DNA from 2 places in the Peribacillus sp. S4 genome. Region 1 is predicted to be linked to the other one. Evidence: predicted binding sites of a transcription regulator. Region 1 holds the regulator's gene; the other holds the start of a gene.

Region 1 (4,440 bases):
TGGTAATTGGATGAGTTCAAAAAAATTCCAGATGATATTGGAGGAGATAACCCTTGAAAAGGAATGTAATCAATTATGTCGTTTTTCTTGTCCTCATTCTAACCATATTATTTATGGCAAAGCCAGACATTTCCTCAGCAGGAAAATTGAAACCGCCCTCCGAAACTTTCAGTCCAGGGGATTGGTTTCTTGGAAGTATTCCTCCCAATCTTGATACAAACAAACCACCTATCGTGTTTGTTCAAGGGAAAAACGGCAGTTCAACCAGCTGGTATGGCGAAACGGATTATCATGGTGTCAATGATATGTATACCAAAGCGTATGAAGCTGGCTACCAAACGGTTTTTGTTCAGCTTCATGATTCAGCTGGAAATGGGTCAGTGAGCCAATATGCCAATGGAAGGCTTTTAGCTCAAATGCTTTCAGAAATCAGTAACCATTTCGGGGGCAAAAAAGTAAATATTATAGCTCACAGCAAAGGGGGCCCAGACACCCAAGCGGCTCTAGTCCACTATGGAGCACACCAATATGTTGGAAGGGTGATCACTTTAGCTTCCCCACATCATGGTTCGCACTTAGCTGATTTGGCTTATAGCTGGTATGCGGGCTGGCTTGGTTCCTTATTAGGTCAAAAAGATGAGGGAACTTATTCTTTACAAGTTGGTAAAATGGCTGAATTTCGTTCTGTCACGGATAACCATATCAACTCTCGTAAAAACTTGTATTTCACTGTGGCAGGTATGAACAGAGGCCCGGTACTATCAGCCTTATCAATGGGGGGACAATATTTATCATCATATGGGGAAAATGATGGACTGGTGAATGTATGGAGTACAAAAATACCCTATGCAACACATTTATTTACGGATCCCAACTTTGATCACGACAATATTCGAGTTGGCTCAGCTGTATTTTCAAGAATTGAACCCTATTTAAAAAGCACATCCACCGCTGGAATTCCTGCATATCATGTCAATTATAAAGAACGAGTTGAAGATGATATCATTACAACCGCACTCGCTCAAACCGTTCTGGGTGATGTCCTGAAACAAAATGCCTGGGTCGAACAAAGCTTCCATGTAAATGAAGCTGCCCCAGGTAATATAAGCATATATACAGCCTCAAATGATGTCGAGGTTGAATTGATTTCTCCATCCAATAAAAAGTATTCACCTTCCTTAAAGGTTCATTCAGCCAAAAATGAAACTTCCTTTTTTAATGGTGCAACCATCCAATCATTCTACAGAAATAACCTTGAAATTGGTGACTGGAAAGTACGAATGAAGACTAAATCGCCAAAAGACGCCTTCCTGTTCACAGCACAATTTAACGAAAAGAATCCCATTACATTAAGTATGGCCGGTAAAGTTAAGCAAAAAGATGCAAAATTTTTAATAAAGAATCCAATGAATGATAAAAAAAGACCAATCAGTACAACATTTTTGGTTCATCTGATAGATGAAACCGGTAATGAAATTAGTGAAAAAAACTCAATTAAGGCAATGGATACTGAAAATTTTACTGGCACCCTTCCAGAAGTACCTAAGTCAGGTGTTTATAATGTAACAATAGATGTTAAGGAAAAAAATGTGGATGGTACTGAAAGAACCCGGACGCTGATTCGTTCGGTCTATATTGAGAAATAACGAAATGCCTTCTCTTAGTTGAGGAGGCATTATTTTGATGGTAGGGGTAACTAGGGAAATGGTAATTCAGCCAATGGAAACAGCCAGGTCGTAATTACTTATTGAAGTATTAATTCAACGGGTCTCTGATGGATATGGTTGGAAGTTTGTTATAGGGGGAAAATAAATATATGTATTTTTTTCCCTGCACTTGCAAATGCTTGTCAACAAGTGCAGATTCAACAGTGGAATGACTTGGTCGATCTAAACCTTATTAAAGTGGGGATTTTAAATCCTCTTTTTTTTATTTCAATGAGCTTTTTTCCAAAGTACATATTACCAGAAAGGCGATAGTATAACTTTCATCCCTTATAAAGGATGTATAAATTCCCATGAAACTAGATTCTATTAAAAAATATTTCAATATCTACTCTTCCATATGCATATTGAGAGAATTCTGGACATAAATTAAACAAACAAAAAAAGCGCGGGAAGCGCTTTTAGTGTATTTGTCTATATAAGCCTATTACTTTTCCAAGTATCGAAACATCTCGTAAAATAATTGGTTCCATATTTGAGTTCTCAGGCTGAAGCCTTATGTAATCCGGTTCCTTAAAGAATCGTTTTACAGTGGCTTCATCATCTTCCGTCATCGCCACGACGATATCTCCATTATTGGCACTGCTTTGTTGTTTCACGATGACATAATCTCCATCATGAATTCCTGCTTCTATCATACTTTCACCCATGATTTCCAGCATGAATACATGGTCATCATGTGGAACCATGCTTTCGGGAAGCGGAAAGTATTCTTCAATGTTCTCAATGGCCGTTATCGGCATGCCCGCTGTAACTTTTCCAAGTAACGGCACGTTAACGACATTGACTTTGGGAATATTGTTCGCTTCCTCCAAATTCATTATTTCAATGGCCCTTGGCTTGGTTGGGTCACGTCTAATAAGGCCTTTACTTTCCAGGCGGGATAAATGTCCGTGTACTGTTGAACTTGATGCAAGTCCCACTGCTTCGCCAATCTCCCGTACGGAAGGCGGATACCCTTTTTGGCGGACCTCTTCTTTAATGAAATCAAGAATATCTTGCTGCCGTTTTGATAGTTTTGTCATTTGTGCACCTCTTCCCCAATGTTCTTTGCTACATTATAGCATGGCCCCCATCTCTATACAAACATAAGTTCGAATTTGTTGTTGACTGAAACAAACGTTCGTATTATAATTTGATCATAACATACGAACGAACATTCGCTTTGGAGGGATTATCATGAAAAAATTATACAAAAATTATATTTATACGATTCTATTAGCGGGATCAGTATTCATCTTTTCAATTTTATTCTCTTGTACATTGAACAATGATCAAAAAAAGGATTTCCTTTCTATAGAAGTAAGCGAGGGTGACACCCTATGGGGAATTGCCGAAGAATATGAAGAATCAAATTTGACAAAAAAAGAATTCATTGGTTGGATAGAAGAGAATAATGGAGTCAGTGCGGATTCGATAAAGCCTGGACAAGTCATTGTCATACCGGTTAAAGGGGAAGAACTTGTCCAGAATTTGGCCAGTGAGCAGTAAGTAGTAAAGGTAGGGTATTATGAAGGCGGTAATCTATTGTAGGGTCAGCACCGAAAAAGAGTCACAGGAAACATCATTGGCAAGGCAGGAAGATGAATTAGTCAAATTGGCTGAAAAGATGGATGTGGAAGTTGTCTCCATTATAAAAGAACAGGCAAGTGGTTATGAGTTGAATCGGGATGGCATTTTTGACATGCTCGAACTATTTAAAACCAAAGAAGCTGAAGTGCTATTAATCCAGGATGAAACAAGACTGGGAAGAGGGAATGCCAAAATAGCCCTTTTCCATGTCATCCTTAAAGAAGATGTGAAAATTTATACTCTCTCACACGATGGGGAGCTGGAGTTATCGGATTCGGATGCCATGGTCATTCAGATAGTGGGCATTGTAGAAGAATATCAAAGGAAACTACATAATCTTAAAATAAAGCGCGGAATGATGAGAGCCGTTGAAAAAGGGTACCGTCCTCAAAAAAATCTTCAGAATCAAAGGAATTCCACTGGAAGGGATCGTATGGAGATTCCTATTGAAGAAATTATTAAACTGCGTGCCAATGGGTTAACATTCTCGGAAATCGCAGCCACATTAAGGGGCTTTGGATACAATGTATCTAAGGCTACTGTGAACAGGCGCTTTCTCGAACATCAAATGAATACAAAGGAAAGTAAATCATAGAACTTGTAATTTCGCTTTTTTTTTAATACCATGACAATATCCGCAGATTATGAAGGAGCGAAATTATGTTATCAAAAGAAAAAATAGCCCGTATAAATGAACTTTCTAAAAAGGCAAAGGGTGAAGGCTTGACGGAAGTTGAAGCGAAAGAGCAAACCCAATTGAGAAGTGAGTATTTGGAAACATTCAGGAAATCCATGTCCGACACGTTGGAGCATGTGAAAGTCGTGGATCCAGAGGGTAATGACGTCACTCCTCAAAAGATAAAAAATATAAAAGAAAAACGAAATTTACATTAATGCTTGGATTCTTCTGATGGAATATTCCATTTGAGGATTCTTTGGCATTTTGGAGTAAAAAGAAAGTGCATTCATGTATGTATTCTCCTATTTAGTTTAATCTAAATAGGTGACTTCTTATTCCTAGAAAATTGTAATATTGGGGCATTAAATAGTGATTTTAGTTGTGATATTATGCTTGTCACTATAATATAAAGAGGTACATTACAGGAAGGGATGTTTTTACAATATGTTAGATAAATTAGATGCA
Region 2 (4,440 bases), 290 kb from region 1:
AAGAGAAAGGACTTCTTTTGCTTTTTTATCAGCTTCTTCTTTGGCACGGGTATCACTTTCTTTAATCATAAGCGCTACATCGTGAGCAAGCTCGTTTTCCATTCGGTCTATAATGATTGCTTTAGCCTCTTCACGAGTTAAACCGGAAACACGTTCAAGCTCTGTTTGCTGCTTACGAACCATCTCTTCCACTTTGCTTTCCATCTCTTCAATATGCTGTTGTCTTTGGTTTAGAGAATCTTCTTTTTTCTCCAAAAGGCTCTCACGTTTGTCTAACGTTTCATCCTTACGGTCCAGATTCTCTTCTCTTTGCAATAACCGATTTTCTTGTTTTTGTAATTCGTTCCTTCTTTCACGGGCTTCCCGATCCGAATCGGCACGAACTTTATGAATTTCATCTTTTGCTTCCAACAAGGCTTCTTTCTTAAGTGCTTCCGCTTCACGTTTTGCATCCTCAAGGATGTGTTCTGCAGAGCCCTTTGCCCCTGCTATTCTACTCTCAAATTTTGATTTGTGAATAAAATAACCAACAACTGCACCGACGATTAGGCCAAGCAAAGTGAAGATGATTGTCATGGGTTCCATCGTTTCACCTCCCCTTGCTATGAACTTTTTACATAAAATGTTGAACTGTCGGCAAGTACATTGCACATAAATTCAATATACAGCACTTAATTTTCAAAATTTTAGTTTGAAAAATTGTAAAATATACATATTAATTGTATAGTTGAGAATTTTTATTGTCAAGCGTTTGTCCCTTATGTATCAATGTTTATTCAAGTTTTCTTAATATCAACCATCATAATGTACAGCATTCATTATGGAAGCAGTCTGTAAATCTGATTACAATGCCATTTAATCCACTGAAAATTTCGCATTTTTCTTAAAATATACATAAAAGGCCTAAGCGAATAAGCTTAGGCCTTTCCAAATATCATTAATCAAGCAATTCAAAATGCTCTTCTGTTTCATTTTCTTCTGGTGGTAATTCATGCTCTCCATCAAGATTATAGTGATCTCTGATTTTCTGAGAAATTTCCTGAGCGATATCCTGATTTTCTTTCAGGAAAAGCTTCGCATTTTCACGGCCTTGTCCGACACGCTCTTCATTGTATGAATACCATGAGCCGCTTTTAAGGACGATATCAAGGTCTGCACCCATATCGATGATTTCACCTTCCTGTGAAATCCCTTGACCATACATGATGTCAACTTCTGCTTGGCGGAATGGTGGAGCAACTTTGTTTTTTACAACTTTGATTTTCGTTTTATTACCCACGATTTCATTACCTTGTTTTAATTGCTCCGCACGGCGCACTTCCAGACGAACAGTTGAATAGAACTTCAATGCCCGGCCTCCCGGAGTCGTTTCTGGATTCCCAAACATAACACCGATTTTTTCACGGACTTGGTTAATGAAAATGGCAATGGTATTTGATTTATTAATGGAACCAGACAGTTTTCTAAGTGCCTGAGACATCATCCGGGCTTGGAGACCCATATGGGAATCTCCCATTTCGCCTTCGATTTCAGCTTTTGGTACAAGTGCCGCCACCGAGTCAATGACAATGATATCTACCGCTCCGCTTCGAACTAACGCTTCAGCGATCTCTAGGGCTTGTTCACCCGTATCAGGCTGTGAAAGCAGTAACTCATCGATATTCACACCAAGTTTTTCTGAATATGCTGGATCTAAAGCATGCTCGGCATCAATGAATGCAGCCGTCCCGCCAGTCTTTTGTACCTCTGCAATGGCATGTAATGCTACAGTCGTTTTACCGGAGCTTTCAGGTCCATATATCTCAATGACCCGGCCTCTTGGATATCCGCCTACTCCCAACGCTACGTCCAATGCTAAAGAACCGCTTGAGATCGTTGAAATCCTACGATCAGTCTGTTCCCCAAGTTTCATAATCGAACCTTTACCAAATTGTTTCTCAATTTGTTTTAACGCCATATCTAAAGCCGCTTGACGATCACTCACTTAATTTCCTCCTCTATATTCAACTAATCGGCTGTCCGATTAAAGGTGTACTTACGTTAGCAATTATTCGAGTTCAAGGTTTGTACCCTGTCTCAAAACCTATCTTTACTATATACTCTTTTTACTATTTTGCCAAGCAAAAAGTCGAACATTCATTCGTTTTTTTCTTTCGGGATATTCTTTGTAAAAAAGCGTTTTAGCTTAAGGAAATTTCCATTTCGCTTCACTTACTCCCTAAAAAATACATTTTTATTGAATTAACTTTTTTCTTTTTTCCCTATTTTTCAAGAAACAAACTTCTAAAACCAAATAAAAAGCAGAGCTGTATTAAAGCTCTGCTTATGGCGTTTATAAATCCCTTAATAGGTAATGACAGCCGTATTTCACACTCCGAATACGGTTTTGCGCCCTGCTACCGGAAAGATTCAACTCCTTGAAATGAGTGTTTCCATCGCGATAGGAAATGCCAATAAATACTGTTCCAACAGGCTTGCCTTCTTGTTCATCCGGCCCTGCAACACCCGTAAAACTTATGCCTACATCCGCATCGAGCTTACTCCGGACATTAGAGGCCATTTCCATTGCACACTCACCGCTGACCACCCCATACTCAGATATGGTATCATCACTGACGCCGAGGACATTGGACTTCGCATCATTCGTATAGCAGACCATTCCGCCCTTAAAGACTTTACCGGCGCCCGGGATGGTTGTCAGCTGTTCTTGGAACATCCCCCCGGTCAAGCTTTCAGCTGCCGCGATTGAAAGCTTGCGGACCGTTAATTCTTTTACAAGTTCCTTTATTAGCGAAGTATTATCACTTCCATAATGGAACTTGCCGACCCTGCCAAGAATTTCTTTTTCCGTTTCTAAAATAAGTTCTTCGCATTTTTCTTTGGAAGGGCCTTTGGCGGTGATCCTTAACGTCACTTCCCCTTCGGCTGCCAGCGGAGCGATTGTCGGATTCGTTTGATTGACAAGGAGATCTTCAATCACCGTTTCCAGTTCGGCTTCACCTATACCATAGAACCGTAAAACCTTGGAATCGATCCGTTCATGCTTTTCCAATTTATTCATGATCTTTTCATAACCATAACTTAAAAACATTGGCTCCATTTCACTTGGTGGACCAGGCAGGAGCATATATGTAATCCCGGATTTGGACAAAACCATTCCTGGGGCCATGCCATGATCGTTTGCCAACACTTCACTGCCTTCTAAGACAAGGGCCTGCTTTTTGTTGTTTTCCGTCATCGGCCGTTCCCGTTTTTGGAAGTAAGCTTCAATGGATTGCAAAGCTTCATCATTAAAAACGAGCTTTTTCCCGATATGGCGAGCAATCGTTTCTTTCGTTAAGTCATCTTTGGTAGGACCAAGCCCACCGGTAAAAACAATCAAGTTCGCCCTCGATTCAGCGATTTCTATAGCTTGTTGTAATCGACGGTCGTTATCCCCGACCACAGTATGGTAAAAAACGTTGATCCCCATTTCCGCAAACTGCTGCGATAAGAATCTTCCATTAGTGTTATTGATTTGACCTAAAAGAAGCTCTGAGCCCACTGCAATGATTTCTGCATCCATCTTTTCAAAACCACCATTCGTTTTTACTTTGAATTAACAAATACTTCTTTGTTTTTTATAAAATAATCCAAACCTGACCAGATTGTAAAGATTAATGCAATCCATAATGCGATATTGGCAAATGGAAGTGAAATGAGGGCGAATGGAAGGTTATGCAGCAATAAAGCCGAAATAGAAACAATTTGTGCCCATGTTTTAATTTTACCTAGCTGGTTCGCTGCAACCACTTCCCCTGTACCCGCTAACACCAAACGCAATCCAGTGACTGCAAACTCGCGACTTATGATCACGATGGCAATCCAAGATTGACCGTACATTAAATCCAGATCAACCAAAACGATTAAGGCAGCCGAAACAAGAAGTTTATCTGCCAATGGATCTAAAAATTTCCCTAAATCAGTAATCATATTATATTTTCTGGCAAAATGGCCATCGATCCAATCCGTAGTGGAAGCGATTATAAAGAGGATGGCTCCAGCCAGGTGTGCCACTGGCAAACTGTATTCTCCCCAAGTCAGAGTCCCCCATGAAAAAGGAACGAGCATGATGATTAAAAATACTGGTATTAAACAGATTCTTGCTACTGTAATCTTATTAGGCAGATTCAAAACTTTTACCTCCAAAATTTACGCCTGCCATTCGGGCCTGCGTCTTAGATCTAAAATAATGCTTATATGTATAATTTAACTCAAAATCCAATCTTATATGCCGAGTGGACCATTCCCCGCCGCCTTACCATTAAATAGAGCAAAAATAGTCATCTATAAGATGACTATTCGGCTTTCGTAAATTGTATCGTAACCAATTGCGTATTCACTTCAGTCGGTGAAATGGAATACTCCAGCTTCTCATCATTCACATAAATCTCTGTTTCA

The links. Region 1 encodes LexA, which represses DNA repair genes until DNA is damaged. Its sites were predicted from a motif close to CGAACATATGTTCG; they were not measured.
Region 2: the regulator LexA is predicted to act here: its motif matches at 2,130-2,143, upstream of recA (recombinase RecA).

Annotation. Positions count from the first base shown of each region.
Region 1 covers NZ_CP175708.1:2,038,787-2,043,226, forward strand. Annotated here, with positions in the region: gene ACJ9PY_RS09765 (esterase/lipase family protein) at 114-1,646, shown strand; gene lexA (transcriptional repressor LexA) at 2,126-2,749, opposite strand; gene ACJ9PY_RS09775 (LysM peptidoglycan-binding domain-containing protein) at 2,904-3,215, shown strand; gene ACJ9PY_RS09780 (recombinase family protein) at 3,235-3,891, shown strand; gene ACJ9PY_RS09785 (DUF896 domain-containing protein) at 3,957-4,190, shown strand; gene tkt (transketolase) at 4,420-4,440, shown strand, end outside.
Region 2 covers NZ_CP175708.1:1,751,644-1,756,083, reverse strand. Annotated here, with positions in the region: gene rny (ribonuclease Y) at 1-585, opposite strand, end outside; gene recA (recombinase RecA) at 938-1,984, opposite strand; gene ACJ9PY_RS08495 (competence/damage-inducible protein A) at 2,333-3,565, opposite strand; gene pgsA (CDP-diacylglycerol--glycerol-3-phosphate 3-phosphatidyltransferase) at 3,589-4,173, opposite strand; gene ACJ9PY_RS08485 (helix-turn-helix domain-containing protein) at 4,338-4,440, opposite strand, start outside.